3 regions of the Desulfomicrobium macestii genome follow, and region 2 is predicted to be linked to each of the others. Evidence: riboswitches for the same ligand, from Rfam matches in the RefSeq annotation. Region 2 holds a riboswitch; each other region holds the start of a gene.

Region 1 (2,259 bases), on a different contig from region 2:
TCACCTACGCACAATCCCTGACAAAAAAAACCATGAAAGGAATGCTGACGGGACCCGTGACCATCATGTGCTGGAGCTTCGTGCGCGACGACATGGAACGAGCCGAAGTCTGCCGCCAGCTGGCCCTGGCCATCCGCCAGGAGGTCACGGACCTGGAAAAGGCCGGGATTCGCATCATCCAAATCGACGAAGCCGCCTTCAGCGAGGGCATGCCCATCAAGTCCAGAGACAAGGGCGCATACCTGGAATGGGCAGTGGAGAACTTCCGCCTGGCGACTTCCGGTGTGGCCGATTCGACCCAGATCCATTCCCACATGTGCTACAGCGAATTCAACGATATCGTGCAATCCATCGCAGCCATGGACGCCGACGTGATCAGCATCGAGTCCAGCCGTAGTGGCATGGAACTGCTGGAGGCCTTCCGGGAATATTCCTATCCCAACGAGATAGGCCCCGGAATCTACGACATCCATAGTCCCAGAGTACCGTCGGTGGAGGAAATGGAGAATCTGTTGGGCCGGGCTCTGGAGTTCATCCCCAAGGAGCGGCTGTGGGTCAACCCGGACTGCGGGCTCAAGACCAGGGACTGGCCCGAAACCCTGGCCTCCCTGCGCAACATGGTGGAGGCGGCCCGGAGAGTGCGCGCCAGCCTGAGCTGATGGACCACTCAGCACTTCACTGCCTGCATCCATAGGCGACCCTGCCGGCAAGCGGAAAACACTTTCCGCTTGCCGGATTTTCCCCTACCGGCTCCGCATCCGTCGCCACTGACGATTTGACATCCCGTATCACCGTAAGATAACGAATCAAGATCTGGTGCTCCGAACAGGAGCATAATAGGGAATCCGGTGTGAATCCGGAGCGGACCCGCCGCTGTAACCTCGGTCCTGCACACGCAGGGAAGCACAACGCCTCATTTACGCCACTGTCCTTCGCGGACGGGAAGGCGAGGCCAAGTCCGAGGGAGCCAGAAGACCTGCCAGACACTTTTCCCTAGGCAACGGGTCTTTGCCGACACGGGGAAGACGGCCCCGCCCCTCATCCTTGCGCGTGTCCTTCCTCCTCTTCAATCCGGCTTGTCCCGTTTCCCTGCAACCAAAAATTTGCTGGGAGTTCTATATGTCCCGCAATGACGTGGACATCTGATGATCTCAAAACGGACACCAACCCATGAACACACCCTTGCACTGCCACCCCCACAACCATGACGGGAGCGGGCATGACCACGGCCATGACCATCACGATCACGACCATAACCACCATCACGACCGTAACGACGACCATGACCACCATCATGATCACGGTCACGACCATGTCCGCCCCAAGCCCGTTCGACCGGGCATTCTCCTGGCCGCCTTCGGAGTCGCCATGGCCCAAGCTCGCAGGGGCTACGAACAGATGGAAGCCGAGGTCCGGGAACAGTTTCCCGGCATCCCCGTGGCTTGGGCCTACACGGCCCACAAGGTGCGCAAGAAACTGGCAGCCATGGGCCAGGGACACGATTCCGTGGCCGTGGCACTTTCGCGCCTGCATGACGACGGCGTGACGCACCTTGCTGTACAGTCCCTGCACACCGTGCCCGGGGTCGAGTACCACTGGACCCACTCCCAGGCCATGGCCTTCGTGCATCCCCGCAAGGGATTCCGGGAGATCGCGCTCGGTGCGCCGCTGCTGACCTCCGAGAAGGACCTTGATCGCGCCGCTCTAGCCTTGCAAAGCTACATTCCCGCCGAGCGCCTGCCGGATGAAGCCGTGGTCCTGGTGGGACATGGCACCTATCATCAAGGACAGCAGCGTTACCTTGACTTCGAGGCCCGCGTACGACTTCGCGACCCACACGTATTCCTCGGGGCCCTGATGAGCCGTTCCGGGGAAACCCTGGGCGTCTCGTCAATCATCTCACGCTTGCAAGAGGCCAACATCAGCCGTTGCAGGCTGCTGCCCTTCATGAGCGTACCCGGTCACCATGTGCTGGTGGACATCCTGGGCGAATCCCCCCGTTCCTGGAAGCACAGACTGCAGGCGGCGGGCATCGAGGTTCTGTCAGAACCCACGGGCACGCTGGAGCACTGCCCGTTCCGGGCGCTGTGGATGGATCACCTGCGCCATGCCTTTGCCTCGCTCCATCTGGAAAACAAGGCGGCTTCCAACCACGGACACGGAGAACACCATGCACATATCTGATGGCGCCCTGGCCGCGCCCGTACTCGTCGGAGGTGCCTGTCTGACCCTGGCAGGTGTCTGGATGGGGTTGCGCCG
Region 2 (2,259 bases):
AGGCCTTGAAAAACGCCGCCGGATACGGCCAGAGCCGCGCCGGTCAGGAACGAAAGCAGGATGCGACCCAGCCGGATGTCGCGTACGATGACCAGGTCCTGACTCTCGATTTGGCCATGGAGCATGGTCGCGAGGGCGTTATGGATGGCCTCAGCGGGCAGGGGGTAGGACCCGAAAAAAAGGGCCGCATAGATGGAAAGGGGCACGGCTGCCGCCATGGCCAGCCATGCCCTTGTGTGTCGCCTGTCGTTCATGGTGTCAGGGCAGGCGCTCCAGCGCCGCCTGCAGATGATCCAGCCAGATGTCGACGAAAGCCGGGACCTGTGCCGTTCCTCGCAGGACCGGAATGCAGGTCAGGCCGTCGGCGCCGAGCACGGATTTCCAGGAATCCTCCTCGTCTCCGGCCATGTCGTTCAGCGCATGGTCCCCGGCCACGGCCATGAAGGGCGCAAGATACACCCTTGAGACCTTGCGGTCTTTCAAGACCCGGCGCACGTCGTCCAAGGAAGGCGTGCCCTCGACGGTGCCGACCAGGACCAGCGGATCGTGCCGGTTCAGGGAATACTGCAGTCCGGAGTAATAGATGTTCGCCGGGTGGTGGGTGCCGTGGCCCAACAGGACGACGGCTTCGCCCGCTTTGCGTTCTGCCGGGAGACTGGCCATGATGGCCGAGGCGCAGGCTTCGACGTCGGCGGGTTCGGCCAGCAGAGGCAGGCCCAGGACCACGCTGTCCATGCCCTTGGGCAGGCCGGAAAAGGCCTGCACCGTGCGTTGCAGGCCGTGGAATTCCTCACCCGGGATGGTGTGCAGGGACTGCACGGCCACATGGGAGAAACCGTCGTCCATCATCCGTGCAAGGGCCATGGCCGGAGAATCGAAGTCCTGTCCCTGGGCGGCAAGTTTCTCGCGCACGATGCGCGAGGAATAGGCCCAGCGGATTTCAATGCCGGGAAAACGCAGCCTTGCTTTCTCCCCGATGTGATCCAGGGCGCCGCGCGCTTCGGGCACGGTGGTGCCGAAGGCTACCAGCAGGATTCCCTTTTTGGGCGGCCTATCCTTGTGTCCGGCCAGAACCGGGCCGTGCAGGGCGAGCAGAAAAAAGAACAGAAGAAGTCCGCAAACATGCGAGGCTTTGAACATGAGACCTCCAGGTTTGGCGGGGGCAGTGAGAAGAAAAAAGGACTGACGTCCAAGGGCGCGGCCCGCAAAAAACCCCCGTTGCAGGCAGCACGAACTGTGGTTGGACCTCGGACAGGTCTTCCGGCTCGTTTCACCAATCCTCGTCCTTCCCAGGAATGACCCCAGTGGACAGCGTGGAGGATGGCTTTTGAAACTTACGGCGGCGGGTCCGCTCCCGATTTGCACGGGATTCCCTTTTACACCCTAAGGTATCCGAAGTGGAAAAGACGCTAGTCGTGGCCCCGTGGGCTGTCAAGAAATCCTCCGTGGCGCACGCTTGACAGAATCAGGCTTGAGGAATACTTGGTCACAAAATGACTTCTGGTCACTTTATGACCGTTGTCCAACAAGGAATTCTCGTGGCCAGAAAGCAGCAGGAAAAATCACTCCAGACCCAGCGCGAACTACTCGATTCGGCGGAAAAACTTTTCGCCGCCAAGGGCTTTGTCGCTACCACTGTGGCCGAGATCACCTCGGACGCAGGCTATGCCAAGGGCAATTTCTATCGGCACTGGCAAAGCAAGGACGAGATCATGCTGGCCATCATCGCCATCAAGATGCAGTCCTACCGCGCCATGCGCGACGCCGCGTTGCAGGATGCTCACAGTCTTAAAGAGGTCATGGACCGCATCCTCGATTTTCTGGAGACCATGATCGACGACCGCAACTGGAGTTCGGTCTTTCTCGAATTCACCATCCATGCCTCCCGCAACGAGGACCTGCGCGCCCAGCTCAACCAGTCCCTGTATCGTCTCTCCAACGAGATTTTCGACGACATCGTCGCGCCGTATGTGCGCAGCGGTTATCCGGCGCGCAAGATCGGCGCCCTGAACACGGCCCTGTTCGAGGGTTTTCTGATCCATTCCCTGCTCGGGACGGGGACCATCGACCGCAAGGATTTTCGCCGGGCAGCCATGAAACTCGCTCTGGCCAACGCCCTGGATACCCAGGAATAATCAGGCTCGCGCATGGTGCGCGGTCTTACTTTTCACACGGAGGATTATTGTCATGAGGCTGTTCTTACGAGTCGCGACCCTGGCTTTCGTCGTTCTGGGATTTTCGGCGCAGGCCATGGCCGCG
Region 3 (2,259 bases), on a different contig from region 2:
CTCTGCCCGCCCCAGCGCGAGGTCGTATTCAGGTTGAACACGAACTTCTGCATGGCCTGCTTGACCTCTTCGTAGGTCAGATTGTCATGGCGGACGAGCGGGGCCAGATAGGTGTCCACGTTGTTGAAGGCCTGCGCACCGGCCCATTCGTTCTGCAGCGTGCCCAGAAAATTGACCATCTGTCCAAGGGCCGCGTCAAAATGCTTGGGCGGGCCGGACGAGCAGCGCCCTTCGAGATTGAACCCCTCAAGCAAGAGGTCGCGCAGGGACCAACCGGCGCAATACCCGGCCAGGCCAAAAGAAAGATCATGGATGTGAAAATAGCCGTGCTCATGGGCCTGCCGGACTTCCTCGGGATATTTCTCAAGGGAATAGCGGGCCTGAACGGAGCCGGACAGATGCAGCATCAGGCCCTGAAAGGAATGAGCCATGTTGGCGTTCTCGCTGACACGCCAGTCAGACTTGTCCAGATAGCTGTCGATGGTCTCGGTCACGTCCAGGAAGGTTTCGGTCTGGCTGCGGATCGTGCGACGCTTTTCGCGGTACACGATGTAGCGCCTTGCGACCTGATAAAGCCTGGACTCCATGAGCACCTGCTCGACGGTGTCCTGAACCAGCTCCTGCTCGGGCATGACCTCGGCTTCGAGTTTGGACTCGACCTTTCCGGCCAGACGCTTGGCCAGGATGGGATCCTTGATGCCGCTGGCGTTGAGGGATTTCAAAATTGCCAGGGCTATCCGGTCCACGGACCAGGATTCAACACGGCCATCACGTTTCACAATCTGCTGAGGCATGAATACTCCAATAAAGTTCGGTCGAATTGAGAATCAGGAAAAATCATCATCGCTTCGAGGCGGCACAAATTCCTGAAAATGCAAGGACAGGCCTTGCGGCATCTGGGCCCGGGTCGTCTCCAGATCTTCGGGGGTCAGGCTCGGGACCTTGGTACAGCGAAAATAGACGCGTCCGGGATACGCGCGGGCCAGGCCAAAAACCTCTTCCAGCGCGTCGCGGGCCGTATCGGTCGCCAGAGCCTGCCCGGTCAGCTCCGGATACATCGACCAGGGTCCCTTGACGTCAACGGCCACGGCCTGGACAAGCCCCGCTGCCAGCACGCGCTCCAGGACATCCGGCGCGGAGCCGTTGGAATCAAGCTTTACCGGCAGGCCGGTCGAGGAAAGATCCTCAAGCAGCCCGTCCAGATCCGCCAGGCAGGTCGGCTCTCCACCGGACAGGGTGATCCCGTCCAGCCAGCGCTTGCGGCGGCGCAGGTCAGACAGGACAATGTCCCGGTCGAGACTCGGCAACAAGGCCCATTTCCAGGCCAGGGATGCGTTGTGGCAGGTCGGGCAGCGCAAATTGCAGCCGCCGGCAAAAAGCACGCACGTGATTTTGCCCGGCCAGTCGCAAAGACTCACCGGCACCATGCCGCGCACGCGTTCCCATGAAGGAATCGTGTCAGTCATGTTCGCTCGAAGTTGTGATGACGTTTTTCTGAACAACTCAACGCCCTGCATCCGCGTGCAGAGGGTTAAGAGAATTGCTTCAGGCAGGTTTTCTGGCTTGCCCCCGCACGCGGCGTCTCCCTTTGCGGGATCAGCCTTTAACGCGCGAAATCGGGATTACAGTGGCGGGACCGCCCCGGACTCGCACCGGGTTCCCTTGCTCCTGAAGTAGTTTCGCAGAACAGGTCGAGTATTAGGACATCGAGACATCGGGATCAACCAAAACCTTTTCCACAGGGGCGTCTTTACCGTGTGGAAGAAGAATTCAGGTCAATGAATGCGAGCGGTTATGGCGTAAAAAATTCAGCCCTGCCACGGGAAGAGCCAGCGAAAAAAATACGGCCAGTACAAGGAAGGTCGTTGACAGACCGAAGCTGTCGGCAAGCAAACCTACCAGCGGGCCGGTGGCCACGAACCCCGTTCGAAAGGCCAGGCTGTGCAACGACAGAATGCTGGCCCTGTTCGCCCGGCTGCTCAAGGCCTGCAACCGCGAGCGCATGAGCGGCCCTTGCAGCCCTCGCATGGCCGTAAGCAGATAATAGAACAAAAAACCTCCCACGGCCGTGACGGTTCCAAGTCCAAGATACGCCACGACGATCAGCACGAAAAAGAGCGTCTGCATGCCGCCCGCGCCCAGCTTGCCCTCGACCCGATGGCTGTTTGCGGCAGCCAGGGCCACAACCAGATTGGCCCCGGCCCAGGCCGGACCGAACCATGTCACGGGAACCAGGCATTCCTGCATATAGGGCTGAAT

The links. A riboswitch is a leader RNA that binds a small molecule or an ion and turns the genes downstream of it on or off. The one in region 2 is predicted to bind cobalamin.
Region 1: another riboswitch for cobalamin. It lies ahead of H4684_RS14280 (sirohydrochlorin cobaltochelatase); the one in region 2 lies ahead of H4684_RS07035 (sirohydrochlorin cobaltochelatase).
Region 3: another riboswitch for cobalamin. It lies ahead of H4684_RS06265 (anaerobic ribonucleoside-triphosphate reductase activating protein); the one in region 2 lies ahead of H4684_RS07035 (sirohydrochlorin cobaltochelatase).

Annotation. Positions count from the first base shown of each region.
Region 1 is NZ_JADBGG010000023.1:23,511-25,769, reverse strand. Features, by position in the region: gene metE (5-methyltetrahydropteroyltriglutamate--homocysteine S-methyltransferase) at 1-659, shown strand, start outside; cobalamin riboswitch at 798-998, shown strand; gene H4684_RS14280 (sirohydrochlorin cobaltochelatase) at 1,171-2,184, shown strand; gene cbiM (cobalt transporter CbiM) at 2,171-2,259, shown strand, end outside.
Region 2 is NZ_JADBGG010000008.1:69,347-71,605, reverse strand. Features, by position in the region: gene H4684_RS07040 (FecCD family ABC transporter permease) at 1-254, opposite strand, end outside; gene H4684_RS07035 (sirohydrochlorin cobaltochelatase) at 259-1,140, opposite strand; cobalamin riboswitch at 1,234-1,411, opposite strand; gene H4684_RS07030 (TetR/AcrR family transcriptional regulator) at 1,539-2,135, shown strand; gene H4684_RS07025 (TRAP transporter substrate-binding protein) at 2,188-2,259, shown strand, end outside.
Region 3 is NZ_JADBGG010000007.1:49,408-51,666, forward strand. Features, by position in the region: gene H4684_RS06260 (ribonucleoside triphosphate reductase) at 1-794, opposite strand, end outside; gene H4684_RS06265 (anaerobic ribonucleoside-triphosphate reductase activating protein) at 828-1,466, opposite strand; cobalamin riboswitch at 1,532-1,687, opposite strand; gene H4684_RS06270 (MFS transporter) at 1,771-2,259, opposite strand, start outside.